DNA from 2 places in the Aeromicrobium sp. UBA7512 genome. Region 1 is predicted to be linked to the other one. Evidence: riboswitches for the same ligand, from Rfam matches in the RefSeq annotation. Region 1 holds a riboswitch; the other holds the start of a gene.
The links. Region 1 has a riboswitch for thiamine pyrophosphate ahead of thiM (hydroxyethylthiazole kinase). Riboswitches for the same ligand answer to the same signal wherever they lie in the genome.
Positions count from the first base shown of each region.

Region 1 (10,726 bases):
TGGCGGGACTCGCCCAGGATCCGACCGACGGCGGTCTGGAAGAGCCACGTGTAGATCCCGCTGAAGCCGATGATGACGGCGGCGCGGATCAGGCGAGGGGCCGGCAGGTAGCGGACCACGAGGGCGACGACCCAGGGGTAGACCAGGGCCAGGGCGGTGATCGGGACGGTCTGGCTCCACCACGTGTCGAGCTGGTCGGTGGCGAGCATGACCACGAACAGGAAGGCCACGAGTGCGACCGTGTCGAGCGCCAGCGCGATCACGACCTCGTGCCGCGACCACGGAGCGGGCAGGGGAGCGTGGCGCAACGCCAGCGGGCCGAGGACCACCACGACGGCGAGCAGCACCGCCCCGACGGCGATGGGCAGCCACTCGCCGCGCCCATTCATGGCCCACGCGACGGTGAATGTCGCGAGCAGGCTGACCAGGAAGGCGCCGACCACGGTCGGGACCCGGCGCTCCGTGACGACCAGCGGCAACGTGGTGAGGCTGAAGGCCACCCCCACGGAGGCCAGGACGATCCAGAACCAGCTCAGGGTCTGCTCGACGGCGAGGTTCACGATCAGGCACGCCACCAGCGCGACGGCGTAGCTGATCGCGGTCGTCCACAGGATCCCCGCGCGCCACCGCCGGTAGAAGCGCGCCTCGCGGTCCACCCGTGCCGCCACCACGTCGTCGCTGGCCCGGATCAGCTCGCCCTCGCTCACGCCGAGGTGCTCGGCGAGCGGCGCGACCATGGAGATGTCGGGGTAGGAGACCCCGCGCTCCCACTTGGAGACCGCTGACTCGGTGACGAACAGACGCTCTGCCAGCCCTGCCTGCGTCAGGCCGGCGGCCTTCCGCTTCACGGTCACGAACTGACCGAATGCCTTCTTCGACGATGTCATGATCCGAGTCAACCAGCGCGGGAGGCGGTCGATGGAATTCGCGGGTCGAATCGCGACTCGACCGTCAAGCCTGTGCCCCTGACCTGCGGCGATGCCCTGGCGCAGGTCAGGCGAAGGTGTCGAGCGCGCGTCGCAGTGACAGCACGACGCTGTGGACGAGCAGCTGCTCGTGGGTCTCGCCGGCCCGGGTCTCGAGCAGCGCGCTCAGCTCGGTGTCGGCCGCCTCGAGCCTCGGGTCCACGTCCGCGCCGTGCCCGTAGGCGTCCAGTGCGTCGGCGACCCGGTGCATGGCCCGGGCGATCGGCTCGCGGACGTCGTCGCTCAGCACGGTCTGCGTCGACGGGTCACCCGGCACGCCGTGGGGCCGCAGGAGGAGGTCGCTGATGTCGGACACCAGCAGGGAGATCCGGTCGAGGCCGTCGGCCTCCTCGGTGAGGACCGCGAGGGCGTCGCGGTGGCGTCGCGCCCGCGCGTTCGCGGTGAGCGACTCGTGGACCTGCGAGACGGCGTCGCGCATCTCGGTCCGGGCGCGTCGGAGCTCGGAGTGCTCGCGGTGCCACTGGTCGAGGGTCGGCAGATCGTGCTCGACCATGAGGTCGGCGATCTCGCGCAGCTGCTCCGCGAGCACCTCGCGCGTGCGGCCGACCGCCGCCCGTGCGGGTGCGAGCGGCAGCGGTGGCGCGACCATGTTGACGACGATCCCCACGAGCGCGCCGAACAGGGTGAGGCCCCCGTACGCGCCGATGAACTGCGCCTCGCCGTGGCCGATGATCAGCGTGAAGACCGCGGCCGTCGGGGCCCAGCCGCCCATGGCGCCCAGCACACGCCACCCGGCCACGCTGACCGACAGTGCGACGACGATCGCCAGCGTGAACGCCGCGACGTTGTCGCCCGTCGCGGTGTCGACCAGCCAGGCGATGACGCCGCCGACGACGATCGCGCCGACCGCCTGCAGCGACTCGCGCACCGAGCCGGCCAGGGTCGACGTCGTCGCGATGATCGCGCCGAACGGCGCGTAGTACGGGTAGTCCTGCGAGCCGGGGACGAAACGGACGAGGATCCAGGCGATCGCGGCGGCGACGGCCGCGCGCAGCGCGAGGGCGATCCGGGGGTGATTCACCCACCGGTCGAGGAGCCACGCGCGCGCTGTTTCCATCCCTTCACCGTGGCACGCCGCGGCAAGACGGGCACGTCGGAATGCCGGCCGCCCCGCTGGATCAGCGCGGCACCACCAGCACGACCTTGCCCACCGCGGTGCGCGTCTCGAGGGCCCGATGGGCCTCGGCCGCCTCGGCGAGGGGCAGCACCGTCCCGACGTGCGGCACGCGGGTCCCGTCCGCCGCGGCGGCCAGCGCCGCCCGCTCGAACTCCTCGATCCGGTCGAGGATCGGCGGGCCCAGCACGTCGATCACCCGTCGCTGCGGGTCGGCGTAGTCGTTCTGCTCACCCGACGACCAGCCGAAGCGCACGAGACGACCTCCCGGCGCGAGGCCGCGGTACAGCGCGCGCCCGATGGGTCCCGCGACGCCGTCGAGGACGACGGTGGGGATGCCGGCGTCGCGAAGATGGAGCTGCCAGTCGGGGGAGCGGTGGTCGAGGGCGAGAGTGGCGCCGAACCGCGTGGCGAGCGCGGCCTTGTCCGGACCGCCGGCCAGCCCCACGGTCCGTGCGCCGACGTTCGCCGCGCCCTGGAGGAGCAGCGGGCCGAGTCCGCCGGCCGCCGAGGTCACCACGACGACGTCCTCGGGCACCAGCTCGGCGAGCTCCAGGATCGCGGTGGCGGTGCGACCCGTCCCGATCGCGGCCACGGCGGTGGCGGCGTCCATCCCGTCGGGGATCGGGTGGGCGCGCCCGGCGTCGACGACCGCCTGCTCCGCGTAGCCACCGCCACCGAAGCCGAGATGTGCCACGACGCGGCGTCCGAGCCACTCCGCGTCGACGTCCGGGCCGATCCGGTCGACCACGCCTGCCACCTCGCGGCCGGGGACGAGCGGCAGCTCGGGCGCCGGTCCGGCTCCGAACGCCTCCCCGGCACGGATGGAGGTGTCGAGCAGGTGCACGCCGGCTGCCTCGACGGCGATACGGAGCTGGCCTGGTGCCGGTTCCGGATCGGGGAGGGTCTCCAGGCGCAGGACGTCGGCGGGGCCGAACTCGTGGTGTCGTATCGCGTGCATGAGCCCATGAGACAACCTCAACCGGAGTTGAGGTCAAGGGTGCTCGTCGCGCGTGCCGAAGGCGTCCTCCGTGCGTAGGGTCGTGGGCATGACGCCGATCCTGCTGACGTCCGACGATCCCCGCGGCATCCTGCTGTTCGCCCCTGGTGCGGGCGGCGACCCGTCCCGCTACGAGCGGCTGCTCCGCGCCGCCGCCGACGCGGGCTTCATCGTGGCCGCGCCGGCCCATCACCTGACCGAGATCTTCACCGACGACGTGGTGCGTGAGCGCGTGTCCGCTCTCCGCGTGCCACTGACGGAGATCGGGCGGGATGACCTCCCTGTCGTGGCGGCCGGGCACTCGCTGGGCGGGTGCGCGGCCCTGTGCCTCGCGGGGGCCCAACCGCGGAACCGTCAGGGCGAGGCGTTCGAGGTCCCCTCGGAGCCGCGGGTCACCCGAGTCATCGTGCTCGCGCCGGCGGCCGGCTGGTTCGCCGGGCCCGACGCCCTCGACGAGGTCACGGTGCCGATCACCGCGTTCGTCGGGTCGGAGGACGACGTGACGCCCCCGGAGTCGGCCGAGGTGCTGCGCCCGGCTCCCGCCGGAGTCGACCTGCGTCGCCACGAGGGTGTCGGCCACTTCGACTTCATGTCGCCGCTGCCGTCGAACAAGGTGCCCACGCCGGGCCTGGACCACGACGCCTTCCAGGACCGCTTCGTCGCGGAGTTCGTCGCAGCGCTGGGCTAGGCGTCGGCACGACGAAGGCATGGCGCTAGCCTGTGAGCGCCAAGACACGGGGTGCCCCGCCGGGGCTGAGATCACACCCGTCGAACCTGATCTAGTTCGCACTAGCGAAGGGATGTCGCGATGTCGCGCACGCCTGAAGACCTGCTCACCTCCACCACTGAAGCCCTGGCCCGGGTGCGCGCGGACGCGCCCCTCGTGCAGTGCCTCACCAACAGCGTCGTGGTGAACTTCACCGCCAACGCCCTGCTGTCCGTGGGCGCCGCCCCCGCGATGGTCGACGTACCCGAGGAGGCCGGACCGTTCGCAACCGTCGCCGGCGGGGTGCTGATCAACCTCGGCACCCCGGCCGGGGAGCAGCGTGAGGCCATGCTCGAGGCGGCCTCGGCCGCTGCGGGGGCCGGCACGCCGTGGGTGCTCGACCCCGTGGCGGTCGGATCCCTCCCGGTCCGCACCCCGTTCGCCCACCGGCTGCGCGACCTGCGGCCGACGGTGATCCGGGGCAACGCCTCGGAGATCATCGCGGTGGCGGGCGCGGGTGCCGGAGGCCGCGGCGTCGACTCCACCGACGACGTCGACGGCGCGCTGGACGTGGCCCGGAAGCTCGCCTCCACCACCGGGGGCGTCGTCGCCGTTTCCGGGCCGGTCGACGCCGTGACCGACGGCGAGCGCGTCGTGCGGATCGCCAACGGTCACGAGCTCCTGACGAGGGTCACGGGCGGTGGCTGTGCGCTCGGAGCTGTCATGGCCGCGTTCGCCGCGGTCACCGAGGACGCGTTCACGGCCACGGTCGCGGCCGTCACGGTCTACACGGTGGCAGCGGAGCTGGCGGCCGAGCGCAGTGCAGGGCCCGGCAGCTTCGCGGCCTCGTTCATCGACGCTCTGGACTCGGTCGACGCGGCCGACCTCGCGGCGCGGGCGCGGCTGTCATGACCGACCTGTCGGTGTACCTGGTGACCGACAGCGCCCTGGCCGCCTCGCGCGGACGCGACGTCGCCGAGACGGTGGCCGAGGCGGTGGCCGGGGGAGTGACGACCGTGCAGGTGCGCGAGAAGGACCTCCCGGCCGCGCGGTTCCTCGAGACCGTGCTGGCCGTCTCGCGTGCGCTGCCCGACGACGTCGCCCTGATCGTCAACGACCGGGTCGACGTGTTCCTGGCCGCGCGTGCCGCGGGCGCCCGGGTGACGGGTGTGCACGTCGGGCAGTCCGACCTGCCGCCCTCCCTCGTGCGTCGGCTGGTGGGGGAGGGCGCGGTGATCGGCGTGAGCGCGGCGACTCCCGCCGAGCTCGCAGCGGCCGCCGCCGACCCCGGTCGCGTCGACTACGTCGGGTTGGGGGTGGTCCGGCAGACCGCCACCAAGACCGACGCGCCACCGCCCCTGGGGGTGGCGGGCTTCGCCGATCTCGCGCGGTCGACGCAGCTGCCGACCGTCGCGATCGGCGGGATCAGGCTCGCCGACGTGGCTCCGCTGCGGGCCGCCGGTGCGGCGGGAGCCGCCGTGGTCTCCGGCATCTGCGCCGCGGAGGACCCGCGGCGCGCGGCCGCGGAGTTCGCGGCGGCCTGGGCAGGCGTCGCATGAGCGGCGGGAACCGTGTGCCGCGCGTGCTCGCCATCGCGGGCACCGACCCGACGGGCGGCGCGGGGATCCAGGCCGACCTGAAGAGCATCGCCGCCTCCGGCGGTTACGGCATGGCGGTGGTCACGGCACTGGTGGCCCAGAACACCCGCGGCGTCCGCTCGGTCCACGTGCCGCCGACCGACTTCCTCGCCGAGCAGCTGGACGCGGTCAGCGATGACGTGACCGTGGACGCGGTGAAGATCGGGATGCTGGCGGGCCGCGAGGTGATCGAGACGGTCGGGGCGTGGCTTCGCCGGACCCGACCGCCGGTGGTCGTGATCGACCCGGTCATGATCGCCACGAGCGGCGACCGCCTGCTCGACGCCGACGCCGAGCAGGCGCTGCGCGACCTCCTGCCGCTGGCGCATCTGATCACGCCGAACGTGGCCGAGCTCGCGGTGCTCGCGGGGCGTGCTCCGGCGGCCCGGTGGCCGGACGTGCTGGAGCAGGCGCGGGAGGTCTCGGCCGCCCACGACGTCGTCGTCCTGGCGAAAGGTGGGCACGTCGAGGGCGATGCCGTGCCGGACGCGCTCGTCGACGTGGGCGGCACCCGGCTCGGCGGCCGTGAGGTCGTGGAGTTCCCCGGAGTCAGGATCGCGACGACCAACACGCACGGGACGGGCTGCTCGCTGTCCTCGGCCGTGGCCACGCACCGAGCCCGTCTCGGGTCGTGGGAGCCGGCGACCGCGGAGGCGAAGCGGTGGCTGACCGAGAGCATCCGTCATGGAGCGTCACTCGAGGTGGGCCGGGGCAACGGGCCGATCAGCCACTTCGCCGGGATGTGGAATCGCGGTGGGACGGCCACCCGGCCCACCGCGGAGGAGGTGCGGGACCAGTGGTGGGACGGCGTACGGGACGTGCGCGCTGCCATCGCCGAGTCGGCCTTCGTCAGATGCCTGGCCGACGGGTCACTCTCCAAGGAGGCGTTCGGCGTGTACCTCGCGCAGGACGCGCTGTACCTCCGCGACTATGCCCGCGTGCTCTCCGAGGCCAGCCGGCTCGCGCCCACCCTGGACGAGCAGTCGTTCTGGGCCGCCGGAGCCCACGGTGCGCTGGTCACCGAGCTTCAGCTGCACGCCGACTGGCTCGGCGACGTGGAGCCGCCGCCTCCCGGCCCGGCGACCACGGCCTACCTCGATCACCTGCTGGCGACGTCGGCACGCGGCGACCATCGTGTGCTCGCCGCCGCGGTGCTGCCCTGCTACTGGATCTACGCCGACCTCGGGCGGGACCTGCAGGCCCGAGCGGCCGACGGTCACCCCTTCCGTGAGTGGCTGCTCACGTACGGTGACCCGGCGTTCGTCGAGGCCACGGCCCGGGCGATCGACATCACCACCGAGCTGGCGACGTCCGCCGACGACGTGACCCGGGAGGCGATGTGGCACGCCTTCCGGGTCTCCGCGGAGCACGAGCTGGCCTTCTTCGAGGCGCCGCTGCGGATGACCGGTCCGGTTCCCTCATGAGGTGAGCGGCGGCCGCTGCAGGATGCGACGCGTCGCCCCGCGCATCGACGTCAACGCGACCACCATCACCACGGCGCCGATCGCGGGGATGACCCATAGCGGTCCCTGGGGCCACGGCCTCGCGAGGACGCCGAGGCCGAGGATCGACATCGGCAGCACGGAGAGCACCGTGCCCGCCGCGATCGCGAGGCCCGCCAGCAGCATCGCCTCGCGGGTGACCATCGAGCGGATCTGGCGCGGTGTGGCACCCAGCATGCGGAGCGTGGACATCTCCTCACGCCGGCGCCGCGTGGTGGTGCGCAGGCTGCTCGCCACGGCGACCAGCACGTACCCCAGCATCGGGAGCAGCACGATGAGGTTGATCCAGCGCTGCGGGTCGGGCCCGGCGTCGGTCAGCGAGGTCGCCGCGGCGATCCCGTGGTCGGGATGGCTCGCCGCCCAGCCGTCGAGCGCCGCCGGATCGCCCGAGACGAGCACGGCGTCCGCCGAGCGCGCGAGCCCGTGCGCGGCCAGCAGGTCGGTCGAGGCCACGACCGTGCCGAAACCGAAGCCGCGCCGGTAGGTCGCAGCCACCTCGGGACTGACCGGATCGCCGTTGGCGAGCCGCAGCTCGACCCGGTCGCCGACGTCGAGACCCCACCGCCGTGCCGTCGAGTCGTCGAGGGCGACGGTCTCGCCGCGGAGGTCGGCCAGGTCGCCCGCGGCGACGTCGAGGTCGACCACGCGAGCGGCGTCGGGGCCGAGCCCGAGCGCCGGGAACCGCTCCGTCGTCGCGTCGCCCAGCATCCGGGTCGTCCGCACCACCGAGGTGGACACCATCGGCACCGCCGCGTCGACGCCCGCGGTGTCACCGAGCGAGGCGACGTCGGCCGCCGTCAGGGTTCCCGTGACGGTCGCGTCGGCCGTCATTCCCGCGGCCTGCTCGGCGGAGGTCGCCCGCTCGAGCGTGGACTGGGCGAACACCTGGGCCACGGTGAGGCCGAACGCGAGCGCCAGCACGGTCACCGCGCCGGCGGTCCGCAGCGCGTAGGCATGGGTCTGGTGGAGCGCCAGCCAGCGCGTGACGGGGGCTCGCTCGCCACGGCGTTCCGCCAGCCGGCCGGTGACGGCACGCGCCAGCGCGGGCCCGCACAGGGCGAGGCCGACGATGCCGAGCAGGGTCCCGCTCACGGCGGAGAGGAAGGCCTCCTCGCCGGTGATGACCAGCGCACCGAAGGCCGGCGCGAGCGACAGGACGACCAGCCCGAGGCCGAGCCCGGTGCGCGCCCGCGACGGCTGCCGCGGCTCGACCTGGGCGTCGCCCATGGCCTCCGTCGCCGGGCGCCGTGACACGCGGAACGTCGCGCCGCGGGCGGCGAGCTGGACCACGCCTAGGGTCAGTGCGACCACCACCAGTCCGGCGATCGGTGAGCGCGCCACGGGGATCGCGACGGGGAGGACGCCGCGCTCGGCCAGCTGGTCGCAGAACCATCCGGTCGCGAGGTACCCGAGGGCCACGCCGGGGACGAGCCCGCAGGCCGCCGCCACGGTGGCCTGCCGCGCCACGAGTCCTCGGATTTGCCGAGGGGTCGCCCCGACGGCACGCAGCAGGGCCAGCTCGCGGCGCTGGTTCGCGACCGAGGTCGCCATGGCGCTCGCGACGATGCAGCCCACCAGGAGCAGCAGGGTGCCGGCGAGGGAGGCGGCCAGCGCCACCAGCTCCAGCTTCGCGTTGCCGACGGCGAGGGACTCCACGGCCCCGCGTGCGTCGCCCGTCGTCACGGCGTACTCGCCGCCCACGACGTCCTCGATCGCAGCGGCGACGGCGGCGATGTCCGCATCGTCGCTCACGCGGATGGCGAGGAGGTCGCTGGCACCGCCGGGCAGCGCGGCGAGGTCGCTCACGGTCGACGCGGCGAGGTGGACGCCGGCACCGGGGGCGTCGACGATGCCGCTGACCAGCAGGTCCCGGCGTGTCTCACCGGCTCCGACCACGAGACGGTCGCCGACCTCGACCCCGGCGGGTTCGGCGAACTCGTCGTCCACCACCACGGCGTCCGGGCCGGGGGCCGCGCCGCGCAGCGCCGGGTCGCCGAGGTCGGCGACCGGCCACGGGTGCGCCTCGATGGTCCGGGTCACGCCGTCGGCGGTGATCGAGAGCGGGAGTGCCACGTCGGCGGCCACGGCCGAGACCCCGGGAACTCGACCGACCCGCTCACCGAGGTCGGCGGGGACCGTCGCGCGCTCGGGCAGTCGCACGTCGAAGTCCTCGGCGACGGGGACGCGCTGGGCCGCGGAGACCAGGATCTCGGCGTCCGCCAGGCGCGTGGGCGGAACCTCCGCGCGCAGGCTGGTCTCGGTCAGCACCGCTCCCACGGTGATGAAGGCGCTGCCGCCGAGGATCGCGAAGGCGAGCCCCACGAGCGCACCGACGTGGTCGCGGGCGAGGGCACGGGCGGACATCACCGGGCCCCGACCAGGCTGCCGGCGAGCGTCTCGGCCGTGGGTGCGGCGAGGTACTCCCGGATGCGCCCGTCGGCCACGACCACGGTGGCGTGGGCGCGGTGGGCGGCGCGCGGGTCGTGGGTGACCATCACGACGGTCTGGCCGAAGTCGTCGACGAGGTCGCGCAGCAGCCCGAGCACGTCGCTCGCGGTGTGGGCGTCGAGCGCGCCGGTCGGCTCGTCCGCGAAGACCACCTCGGGCCGGGCCGCGAGCGACCGGGCGATCGCCACCCGCTGCTGCTGACCACCGGACAGCTCGGCGGGCCGCCGCGCCAGGAACGGGCGCAGGCCGATCCGGTCGACCACCCGGTCCAGCCAGGTGCGGTCTCCGTCGGTGCCCGCCAGCCGCAGCGGCAGGGTGATGTTCTCCTGCACGCTGAGCGACGGCAGCAGGTTGTACGACTGGAACACGAAGCCGACGGCGTCGCGCCGCACCAGGGTGCGCCGGGTCTCGTTCAGCCCGGAGATCTCGCGGCCGCCGATGAGGACCTGCCCCGAGGTCGGCACGTCGAGGCCCGCTGCGCACTGCAGCAGCGTCGACTTGCCCGACCCGGAGGGGCCCATGACAGCCAGGAAGGTGCCCCGGGGCACCTGCAGGCTGACCCGGTCCAGGGCGTGGACCGTGCCGTAGGTCTTGGTGACGTCGCGCAGCTCCAGCGCGTGGTTCGAGGGAGTGTGGAGGCTCATGCCTCGACGCTAGGAATTCCGGACCCGCGAACCCATCCAGCCAGCTGCTCGATCGAAGGTACAGCGCGCTGTACCGACGCCGCGTCGGCCGGCCGGTAGCGTGAACGCGATGGACAGCGAACAGCCAGCACGAGGCCTCCGGGCACGGCTGCGCGACGCGTTCCGCAGCACCGGCTACGCGGTGTACGGCGCGGGCCTCGGGTTCCTCGCGGTCCTCACGATCCCCTTCGCGATCGTGGTCGCGGTGCTGTGGTTCCTGCGGATCGGCCGCCCGCTGGTCCTGCCCTCGCTGCGCTGGCTGCAGTGGCTGAGCGGAGCCGAGCGCACCCGTCTGCGCCGCATCGGCCACCGCATCGACGACCCGCCCCGGGTGGCCGGCGAGCCGGAGCAGCAGGTGACGGACCCGGCCACCCGCCGCGAGCTCGGGTGGGGGCTGATCCACGGGACGGTCGGGCTCTTCCTCGGCCTGCTCGCCCTGCAGCTGCTGCTCGTCGGCGTGCACGACCTCGCCTACCCGCTGTGGTGGAAGCACGTGGGCGCGGGGGAGCAGGAGCTGCTGAACGGACTGGTCCCAGCCCGCAGCGCCGACGCGGCGATGTGGGGTCTCGCGACCGGCACGCTCGCGCTGGTGCTCTGGTTCGTCGGCGCGCCGCGGCTGCTCGACTGGCAGTCGCGGAGCGGGCTGGCCC
Region 1 is NZ_DLNK01000003.1:23,693-34,418, forward strand. It holds gene B2363_RS01945 (helix-turn-helix domain-containing protein) at 1-887, opposite strand, end outside; gene B2363_RS01950 (FUSC family protein) at 994-2,043, opposite strand; gene B2363_RS01955 (alcohol dehydrogenase catalytic domain-containing protein) at 2,105-3,061, opposite strand; gene B2363_RS01960 (alpha/beta hydrolase family protein) at 3,150-3,788, shown strand; TPP riboswitch at 3,826-3,918, shown strand; gene thiM (hydroxyethylthiazole kinase) at 3,909-4,718, shown strand; gene thiE (thiamine phosphate synthase) at 4,715-5,365, shown strand; gene B2363_RS01975 (bifunctional hydroxymethylpyrimidine kinase/phosphomethylpyrimidine kinase) at 5,362-6,867, shown strand; gene B2363_RS01980 (ABC transporter permease) at 6,862-9,309, opposite strand; gene B2363_RS01985 (ABC transporter ATP-binding protein) at 9,309-10,037, opposite strand; gene B2363_RS01990 (sensor histidine kinase) at 10,147-10,726, shown strand, end outside.

Region 2 (10,726 bases), on a different contig from region 1:
GGCGATGATCGCCAACGAGACGGCGCCCACGATCACGGGATTGCGCTCGCGGAACGGCTTCATGTCCCTCAACGGCATCGACTCACCCCCGCTCCGGTCACGGTGACGCGCCTGGTGGTCTTGAACGGACGGGTCTTCTCCCATCCGGGCACCCCGCTGAGCGAGGGAACCTTGCCGTTGACCCCGAGTTCGCACACGTAGAAGTTGAAGAACGACCCGTACTGACCCGTGCGGCCGATGCGATCGATCTTGATCGGCAGGATTCCGAGCGTGCGATCCAGGTCGCGTCGAGCCTTCTGGGTGCCGATCTGAGATGTCAGCTTGCGCAGGTTCTTGATGTCCGCCGTCATCGCGGGACCCGCGTCGTCGAGCAGGCCGGCCGTCTCACCGGTCAGCACGGCGATGTCGTCGAGCGACCCGGTCAGCACACCGCGGTCGTCCTTCAGCCCGGTGATCAGCTGTTGCAGGGTGGAGATCGCGGTGGACAGCTCGTCATCGCGCTCGTTGAACGAGGTCAGGACGACCGTGAGGTTGTCGATCACCGACCCGATCAGCTCGTCGCGCTCGGCCAGGGTGCCGGTGAGGGAGGCGGTGTGCGCCAACAGCGACTCGACCGTGCCGCTCTCACCCTGGAACACCTGGATCAGCTCGTAGGCGAGCTGGTTCGTGTCCTCGGGCGACAGCGCCTCGAACAGCGGCTGGAAGCCGCCGAACAGGTCGGTCAGGTCCAGCGCGGGGGTGGTGCGGTCGAGGCCGATCGTCTCGCCTTCCTTCAGTCGCGCGGCGGGGCCGTCGCCCTCGCTGAGCGAGATGTAGCGCTGGCCGATCATGTTGCGGTAGCGCAGGGAGGCCTGTGTGCCCTGGGTGAGCGCGATGTCGGTGTCGACGTTGAGCGTCACGATCGCCGAGTTGCCCGAGTGCACCTCGACGTCGGAGACGTTGCCGACGCGCACCCCCGCGATGCGCACGTCGTCACCCACCACGAGGCTGGTGACGTCGCTGAAGACGGCGCGGTACTCGTGCGTGCGACTGAACGAGCGATTCCCGATGACCGCCGCCAGCAGGGCCGTCAGGAGCCCGGTGACGACCAGGAAGACCATCAGCTTCACGAACGAGCGCGCGGTCGCGCGGTCGAGTCCGGTACGGCTCATCCGAGGCTCACCTCCGCACCGCGCAGCACCGGTCCGTAGAGCGCGGTCGCCACATCGGGAACGTCCTTCGGCTCGACGCCGAGGGACGCCGCCACGATCGCCTTGACCTGTTCGGCCTCGGCGGCACTGCCGCCGGAGCGTACGACGGTCGGCGCCGTCAGCGGCGCTCGCTTTCCGAGGTCGCCGCCCACGCCGAGCTCCTCGAGCAGTGAGTCGCTCATGCCCGGCGCGGGGCGCTTCTTCGTGTACCGCGTGCCCGGCAGCGTGGCGCAGCTGGGAGACAAGGAGCCCGGGCCGCCGGTGGCGGCGGGCAGGCGCGGCGTGTCACGGCCGTCGTACTCGCGCGGCGAACGCGGCGCGAACTCGATCGACACGTTGGCGCGGTTGTTGCGGAACGTGCTGTCGATGGCGGGCATGAGCCGGTCGATGCCCTGGAGCACGCAGCCGATGGTCGGCGAGTAGTCGGCCAGCAGCTCGAGCGTGGGCCGGGAGTCACGCGCGAGCGTGATGAAGTCGTCGCCCGAGCGGTCGAAGAGCGCTTCGGCCGACGTCGCGAAGGCGGCGGTCTCCACGAACAGGGACTGCAGCTGCGCCCGGCGAGCCGTGAGCGTGTTGCCCGTGACCACGGCGTTGCGCAGGGTCGTGCCGATCTCGGGCATCGCGTCGGCATACGTCCTTGCCGTGTCGCCGAGCAGCGTGATGTCCTCGACGAGCTCGGGAGCCAGTGGGGTCATCTTCTGCAGGTAGGCCGACAGCGTCTCCAGGCCCGTGCCGAGCGTCTCGCCCTGGCCGGAGAGCGCGTCGGACAGCGCCGTGAGAACGTACGACAGGTCTTCGGGATTGAGTGCCGTCAGCAGGGGGTCGAGGTCGGTCAGCAGGTTCTCCACGTCCGACGGCAGCGCCGCCTGGACGATCTCGTCCCCCGCCTCGATCGGCTGTCCCGACGACTGAGCGACCGGTTGCAGGTCGACGTACTTCTCGCCGAACAGCGTCTTGGGGACGACGAACGCCTGGACGTCGGCGGCGATCAGTGGCTGCTGCTCGGGATCGAGTGCCAGGTGGATCACCGCTTGGCCCTCTTCCGAGGTGATCTCGTCGACCCGGCCGACGATCACCCCGCGCAGCTTGACGTCGGCGTTGGCATTGAGCTGCAGGCCGGCGCTCGAGCTGCGGATCGTGACGGGGACGTCGTCGGAGAACAGCTTCGTGAACATCGCGTAGGTGAGGAACACCGACCCGGCGACCAGGGCGACCATGACGACGCCGAGGCCGCGGACCACGGCAGGACGGTCCATCGTCGAGACGCGGGGCATCAGCCGGCCAGCCTGACGGTCGTGGTGGTGCCCCAGATCGCCATCGACATCATGAGGTCCGCGACGTTGATGACGACGATCGACGTGCGGACGGCGCGACCCACCGCCACGCCGACGCCGACGGGGCCACCGCTGGCGTAGTAGCCGTAGTAGCAGTGGATGAGGATCACGAGGAACGCGAACACCAGCACCTTGAAGAACGACCAGAGCACGTCCTCCGGCGGGAGGAACAGGTTGAAGTAGTGGTCGTAGGTGCCCTCGCTCTGACCATAGATGGCCGTCACCGTGAGCTTGGTCGCGAAGTACGAGGCCATCAGTCCGAGCATGTACAGCGGGATGATCGCGATGAGCCCGGCGATCACGCGCGTCGTGACCAGGTAGGGGAGCGACGGGATGGCCATGACCTCGAGCGCGTCGACCTCCTCGGAGATCCGCATGGCGCCCAGCTGCGCCGTGAAGCCGCAGCCCACGGTGGCGGCCAGCGCGATGCCGGCGACGAGCGGCGCGATCTCGCGCGTGTTGAAGTACGCCGAGAAGAAGCCGGAGAACGCACTGGTGCCCAGCTGCTCCAGGGCACTGTGGCCCTGCATGCCGACCTCGACGCCGGTGAAGAACGACATCGTCGTGATGACGCCGACCGTGCCGCCGATCACTGCGAGCGAGCCGCGCCCGAAGGTGACCTCGGAGAGCAGGCGCAGGATCTCCCGCGGGTACCTCATGACCACGCGGGGCATCCACGCGATCGTGCGGATGTAGAACGCGAGCTGGAGTCCGAGGTCGTCCAGCGTGCTCAGGGGCCGCCGGTAGGCGCTCTTGACGTCGACCACGTCACAACGCCTTCGCCGGGACGAGCTGGAAGTACAGCGCGCTCATGACGAAGTTCGCCATGAACAGGAGGAGGAAGGTGATGACGACCGACTCCATGACGGCCTGGCCGACGCCCTGCGGACCGCCGTCGGCGTGCATCCCCATGTAGGTGGACACGAGCGCGGCGATCAGGCCGAACACGAGGGCCTTCGCCATGCCCTGGTAGAGGTCGGGCGTCTGGGCGAGCGCCGTGAACGAGGCCAGGTAGGCGCCCGGGGTGCCCCCTTGGAGCACGACGTTGAAGATGTAGCCGCCGAGCACGCCGACGACGCTGACCAGTCCGTTGAGGAAGACGGCCACGAGCATGCAGGCCAGGACCCGCGGCACGACGAGACGCTGGATCGGGTCGATGCCCAGCACCATCATCGCGTCGAGTTCCTCACGGATCTTGCGGGCTCCGAGGTCGGCAGCGATCGCGGACCCACCGGCACCCGCCACCAGCAGCGCCGTGGCGATCGGGGCAGCCTCGCGCAGCACCGCCAGGACCGCGGCCGAGCCCACGAACGACTGCGCGCCGAACTGCTGGACGAGGCTGCCGGTCTGCAGCGCCACGACGGCACCGAACGGGATGGCCACCAGGGCGATCGGGATGATCGTGATCGAGGCGATGAACCACGCCTGCTGGATGAACTCGCGGAACTGGAACGGCCGGCGGAAGACGGCGATCAGCACGTCAGTGCCGAAGGCGAAGAGTCGTCCTGCGGTCGCCAGCGGCGCCGTGACGGTGGCGATCAGGCTCAACGGGCACCGCCGACGGACTGCGGCGACGGGGACATGAACCCCGAGCCGTCGTTCTCGAAGGAGCCCGGCGGCGGGATGACACCGTGGGCGGCGCACCAGGCCCCCGGCTCGGCCTGCGTGGCGCGAGGGCGGCCGTCGGACGGGAAGAGCTGGAGCGGGATGGGCGGCAGCGGCGGCAGCGTGGTGTGGTCCTCGGCGGCGAGCTCGTCTGCGTCCTTCTCCTCGCTCATGCCGATGGGCCCCACGGTCTGGGCGTTGAGGAACTGGCGCACCGCCGGCTCCTCGCTCGAGAGCAGCATCTCGCGGGGACCGAACATCGAGAGGTGGCGGTGGTAGAGCAGGCCGATGTTGTCGGGCACCGTGCGCGCGGTGTTGATGTCGTGGGTGACGATGAGGAAGGTGGCCTCGGTCTGGGCGTTCAGGTCGACCATGAGCTGGTTGATGAACGCGGTGCGCACCGGATCCAGGCCGGAGTCCGGCTCGTCGAACAGGATGATCTCGGGCTCGAGCACCAGCGCACGAGCGAGGCCGGCTCGCTTGCGCATGCCGCCGGAGATCTCACCGGGGAGCTTCATCTCGGCGCCCACGAGGCCGACCATCGACATCTTCTCCATGACGATGTCGCGAATCTCGGTCTCGTTCTTGCGGGTGTGCTCGCGCAGGGGGAAGGCCACGTTGTCGAACAGGGTCATCGACCCGAACATGGCCCCGTCCTGGAACAGCACGCCGAACAGCTTGCGGATCTCGTAGAGCTCGCGCTCGCTGCAGGTGGCGATGTCGGTGCCCTCGATGAAGATGTGTCCCTCGTCGGGCTTGAGCAGGCCGATGAGCGCCTTGAGGAACACCGACTTGCCGGTGCCCGACGGGCCGAGCATGACGCTGATCTGCCCGGCGGGCAGCGTCAGCGACACGTCACGCCAGATCGTCTGCTGACCGAACGTCTTGGTCAGGCCTTCGACGCGAACTTCGACACCCATGGGGCTCCTTGTCAGGGGGACGGAGCCCGCGCGTTCGCGGGCACCTGGAGGAACTCGTCCGGATCACGCGCCGGCGCGCCGCTCCCTCACCGCGAGCGCCAGGCGGATCGCCACGAGAAGGCCGAAGAGGGCGGCCAGGCCGGCAGCGAACGGGGACCCGGTCGCAGGGAGCTCGGTCGTCTCGGCGGAGACGCTGGTCGTGGTGTCCGCCACGCCGTCGCCGTCGCTGTCCTCCCAGGTGTACCCGCTGTCGCTGACGTCGGTGGGATCGTCGGGGTTGACCGGGTCGATCACCTCGGGGTCGGTTCCGCTTCCGTCGGGAACGTCGGGATCTTCAGGTGTCTCGGTCCCGGACCCGACAGGCGGCGGCGGGCACTCGGTCTGGGAGCAGCCCGCTCCGACCGCGATGGTGCCGATGATGCGCTGCTCCTTGTCGGGAACGACGCCGTCCCCGGCCGAGTTCAACACTCCTCGGGTGCACCGCAGGTCGGCCTTGGAGATCGATCCGACGACCGGCGGGTCCATCTCCGAGTGGAGCGTGAAGCTGAGGGGCATCTGGACGTAGATGAGGCCGTTGCCGTCAGCGGCCTGCGGCACGTCGACGGCGTCGACCCTGCCGCGAGCGACGATCGACACCTCGCTGCCCTCGGTCAGGTCGACCCAGTCGTTGACCAGGGGTCCCGGCTCGCCGTTGGGTCCCTTGACGTCGGGGCTCATCGTCTCGACGAGCTCGCCCCCGGGCGCCACGGCCTGAAGGTCGACCTTCGTGGTCGAGGAACCCTTGACCCGGCGCACCTTCATCGGTCCGTAGAGCCGATCGACGAGCGCGGTCGACAGCGCGAGCGTCAGCGACGTCTCGGTCGCGGGCACAGTTGCACCGGCTTCGACGCTCGCAGGCAGATCGGTCTGCGACGTCACGTAGAACTGCTTGGGCCCTTGGAGCGAGAGGTCGATCGTGGAGTTCAGCGCCTTGCAGACGTAGGGGACACGGTCGATGCTGGCCGGCACGGCCTGCGCGGGCGCGGAGAAGGCGATGGCGCCGCCACCGACCACGGCACTGGCCACCGCGAGGCGAAGGCCTCGACGTACATGAGCGCTCAAGCGCATGGTTTCCTCGCTTCACGACTGGACAGACCCGGCTGATTGCCACCCCCGGGTCGCAATCGCGTCGACTGTAACCTCTAGTTGCACTGTGATGCAAGCCACTCTCGTCCGTCGAGGGATCACACCCGACTCGCGAGTAACAAGAGCACGGGAAGGGCGCCTGCGGCGGCCGCGAAGGCCAGCGCGAGCAGGTCGATCGGCGGCCAGGTCGCCGCCTCGGCCCACGTCCGACGCCCGGCCGTGGCGAAGCCGCGGGCGTCCATCGCGATCGACGTTCGGCTCGCGTCCCTCATCGTGTGGACCAGCAGCGCGAAGGCCATCGGCCACGGGCGGCGCCGCAGCCCGCGCGCCCTGCGGGCCCGGTCGAGGTCGTGCCAGGCCTGCCACGCCCCGCCGACCCGTTGCAGCGCGGCGGACAGCGCAGCGGCGAACCGACTGGGAACGTGCAGCGTCTGGGCCAGGTAGTCGCCGAGGCGCGCGACGTCGATGTAGCCGGCGGCCACGGCGCCCGGCCACGCCATGACGAAGGTCCGCACTCCCGCGACCGCCGCGACCTCGAGGTCGCGACCGCCGAACAGCCACGTGCTCCACACGATCGTGGCGACCGGGAGCGCCACGAAGGCCAGGCACACCACCGGATACCGCCACGAGGGCACCACCGCCACGACCGCCACGACGTAGACGGCGGCGCACGTCACGGCGATCGGCATCGTGCGGATCGCCGGTGAGCCGAGGGCCGCGGCGACGCCGATCGCCAGCAGGACGAGCGGGTTGAGTCGCGTGATCAGGCCAGTCATCGCACGACGACTCCCTCATGCAGGACCACGTCGCGGTCGCGCGGCAGGTCCGGATCGTGCGTGGAGACGGCCACCGTGGCACCTGCCTGCGCCGACGCCCCCAGCCAGCCGGCGACGGTCGCCCACGTGCCTCGGTCCTGTCCGACGGTGGGCTCGTCCGCGAGGACCAGCCCCGGCCGGTGCGCGCAGCTGGCCGCGAGCGCCAGCCGGCGCTGCTCTCCGCCCGACAGCCGGTAGGGGTGATCGTCACCACGGCCGACCAGGCCGATGACCTCGAGCACCGCGTCGACGTCGACGGTGCGCCCGAACGCCGCAGGGCTGGCCTCCAGCTCCTCGCGCACCGTCCGCGCGACGAAGCCGAGCTCGGGGTCCTGGGGGCACCAGCCGAGCTCGGCCGGTGCGTCGACTTCCCCCGAGACGGGCTCCAGGAGTCCGCCCAGCGCCAGCAGCGCCGTGGACTTGCCCGCTCCGCTGCGGCCCACGAGCGCTGTCAGGGTGCCGGGTGCCAGCTCGAGCGTCAGCCCGTCGACCGCCCGCGTGCGCTCGGTGCCCCGCAGCGTGCGCGTGACCCGGTCGATCACCAGCGCACGCGCGGTGACGCCGGCCGGGGCGAACGGGTGCACCAGTTCCTCAGGGATCCAGGCCGGCTCGGGCGCCGGGCGCCCCGGCATCCATAGCGCCTCCGGCACGGCAGCGCCACGGAACGACGGCACGGACCCGTCGAAGACCGGTCGCCCCTCCTCGAGCACGACGACCCGGTCGACATGGTCGAGCCAGAGCTCGAAGCGGTGCTCGACCACGAGGAGCGAGCGGTCACCGACGACGCGCAGGACGGCGTCGCGGACCTCCGCCGCCAGCTCGGCGTCCAGCATGGACGTCGGCTCGTCCAGCAGGAGCAGGTCCGGCTCCGTCGCCAGGGCGCCCGCGAGCGCGAGACGGTGCCGCTCTCCGCCCGACAGTGCACTGGTGAAGCGCTCACGCCCCTGATCCAGGCCCACCGCCTCGAGCGCGGCGTCGACCCGTCGCCAGATCTCCTCGCGCGGCAGACCCAGGTTCTCCGGGCCGAACGCCACGTCGCGCCCGATCCGGTCCGCGACGATCGACGAGGACGGGTTCTGGGTGACCATCCCGATGCGCCCGTGCACCTCGACCGATCCGCTGGCCTCGCCGACCAGCGTCGTGCCGAGTGCGCCGGCGATCGCATGCAGGGCGGTCGACTTGCCACTGCCGCTGGGCCCGACCAGCAGGACGCGCTCACCGGGGTCGATGCGCAGGTCAAGCCGGTCGAGCGCCGGGCGGCGGGCGTGCAGCGGCGTCCAGGAGTAGTCGTGGAACGCGACCGTCACTGCCGGCCGGCAGCGAACGAGTCGAGCGCACCTGCCTGTGCGAGCGCACGCACCAGGAGCCAGCCACCCAACCCGGCGATGATGATGCCGGACGTGACGAAGAAGCCCAGGTGGAACAGCCGCCACGTCAGGTCCCAGTCCGCGTAGTAGTAGTTCCATTCGTAGAAGGCTGCGAAGACCGCCGACAACGCGCCCGCGAGGACGGCAGTCGGCAGGTCGAACCTCCGGTACAGGAAGATCGCGAACGCGAGCTCGGCCCCGAGCCCTTGGACGAGGCCCGAGATCAGCACCGCGCTGCCCCACTCGGTGCCGCCGAGGACGATCGTGGACACGAGCGCGGCGACGAGCTCGGTGGCGAGCGCCGCACCTGGGCGGCGGACGATCAGGCCGCCGACGACGCCGGCGATGAGCCACATCCCGGCGAGGAGGGCCGCAGCCGGCTTGAATCCCACGGCCGCACCGATGTCGACGAGGGCGTAGAGCTTCCCCCAGCCCCAGAAGACGACGCCGAACGCGACGCCGAGCATCGTGATGGTCACCAGGTCGAGCGTGCGATACCTCGTGGTGGAACGGACAGCAGATGTCATCGTGACTCCCTTCGCCGGTGCTAACCGGAGCAGGTTCAAGGGTCTGCGGCTGTTCCGCACTCTCAGCGCCCTCTGCATGGCGCTCCCCTGTCGTGTGCAGCCAGCCTAGCCTCCCGTGGCGGGCGCGGCACCGGGGGCGGCCCCCGAGGCGATTCCGTCCTCTGCCCAGGAGGCCCGAGCCGCGAGCCGGCCCAGCGGTGGGAGCTGCATCAGCACCAGGCAGGCGGTCCAGCCGATCGCGGTGCCCAGGGCGTTGCCGACGAGGTCGTCGACATCGGCGATCCGGCCGGTTCCCACGACGAGCACTCCGGCGAGCTGCACCGCCTCGATGGCCACGCTGACCAGCAAACCCACGGCCGCCGCCCGGCGCACCGTCCGGACTCGGGTGACGAGCGGCAGGAGCATTCCGAGGGGCACGAAGAGCAGGATGTTCAGGAGCATCCCGGCAGGGTCGTCCAGGACGTCGATGAACGGCGTGAGGTGGACCAGGACGCGCCACGGCCGCGGGTCGTCCGTGGCGACGGGGAACGGCAGGAGCACGTGCGCCAAGGCGGCGGCGCCGTAGACGCACGCGACCACGCCGACCGCGGCGCGCAGCGGAGTGAGGCGCCCGCGACGGTGCAGGCACCCGAGCGACGCGGCGATCGCGGCGATCGTCGCCGGGATCAGCACGGGGAGCATGGGGATCTCGACGGTGGGCACCGGAGAATCCTCTCAACCCCCGGGCACGCCAAGGGCGGGGGCGGGTCCGCAGAGACCCGCCCCCGCTCCCCCGGCGGCACTCAGTCGCGACGCGTGCGGCGACGTTGCAGCATCACGGCTGCACCAGCCACGACCAGGGCACCGCCGAGGACTGCGACACCGAGCCCTGGGCCACCGGCGGCGGCCAGGTAGTCGTCGCTGGCCCAGTCGTCGTCCGACGCGTCGCCGCCGGCGTCGGCGGCGACGATCTCCACCGGGACCTCGGCGATGACGACGCCCCGGCTGAGCACCTTCACCGTGTGGGAGCCCAGCGGCGCGTTGGTCGGGATGCGCACCGAGGCCTCGCCCGAGGTGCTCACCACTCGCGTGCCCATCGCGATCGGGTCGGAGTGCAGCTCGAAGGCCAGCTCCTTGCCGATCCAGTCCGGCCCGAACGCGAAGGTGATCGTGTCGCCGGGCGACAGCACGTCGGAGCTGAGCAGCTCGACCTCATCGTCGGCGGGCTCCTCGCCCGGGTCGGTCGTGGGCTCGGTCGTCGGCTCCGCGGTCGGTTCGGCCGTCGGCTCCGAGGTCGGCTCCGAAGTCGGCTCGGTCGTCGGCTCCGAAGTCGGCTCGGTCGTCGGCTCCGAGGTCGGCTCGGTCGTCGGGTTGGTGACGGGGTCGCCCGAGACCGGGATGCTGCCGAGATCCAGCGCGGACGGACCCGCGCAGGTCAGTGCCGCCGGCAGCGTGGTGCTCGTGGTGTGGATCGTCGCCGCAATGGTGAAGTCCTGCGGCATGCCCAGCGCCACCGACTCGGCCGCGTAGGCCGGGACGGTGATCGAGGGCACCGTGCCCGAGGCCGGGATCAGCCACGGGGAGCCGGCCTGCTGCGGGATGTCCGTGCGGGGGGAGCTCAGGTTCGGGATCGCGACCGTCGACGTCTGACCGCCGGTGGTGAGCGTGATGGCGGCATCGGTCGAGCCGCCCTCGGCCGACCGGCCACCCAACAGGAGCACGGTCGACTCGCGCAGCAGCTCCGGCATCGTCAGCGTGATGCTGACCCCGCGCTCCGCGATGGTCTCACCGGGGCGCACTGAGCCGGGAACCGTCGTCTCGGCCAGGACGCCGATGTCGTGGTTGCCCAGGTTGAGTCCGCCAG
Region 2 is NZ_DLNK01000007.1:173,428-184,153, forward strand. It holds gene B2363_RS11775 (MCE family protein) at 1-78, opposite strand, end outside; gene B2363_RS11780 (MCE family protein) at 69-1,151, opposite strand; gene B2363_RS11785 (MCE family protein) at 1,148-2,464, opposite strand; gene B2363_RS11790 (MlaE family ABC transporter permease) at 2,464-3,291, opposite strand; gene B2363_RS11795 (MlaE family ABC transporter permease) at 3,293-4,066, opposite strand; gene B2363_RS11800 (ABC transporter ATP-binding protein) at 4,069-5,049, opposite strand; gene B2363_RS11805 (DUF6801 domain-containing protein) at 5,113-6,114, opposite strand; gene B2363_RS11810 (hypothetical protein) at 6,273-6,950, opposite strand; gene B2363_RS11815 (ABC transporter ATP-binding protein) at 6,947-8,296, opposite strand; gene B2363_RS11820 (ECF transporter S component) at 8,293-8,883, opposite strand; TPP riboswitch at 8,873-8,982, opposite strand; gene B2363_RS11825 (VanZ family protein) at 8,989-9,585, opposite strand; gene B2363_RS11830 (DUF6801 domain-containing protein) at 9,666-10,726, opposite strand, start outside.
Region 2: linked by a shared signal. The riboswitch ahead of B2363_RS11820 (ECF transporter S component) and the one ahead of thiM (hydroxyethylthiazole kinase) in region 1 are both predicted to bind thiamine pyrophosphate.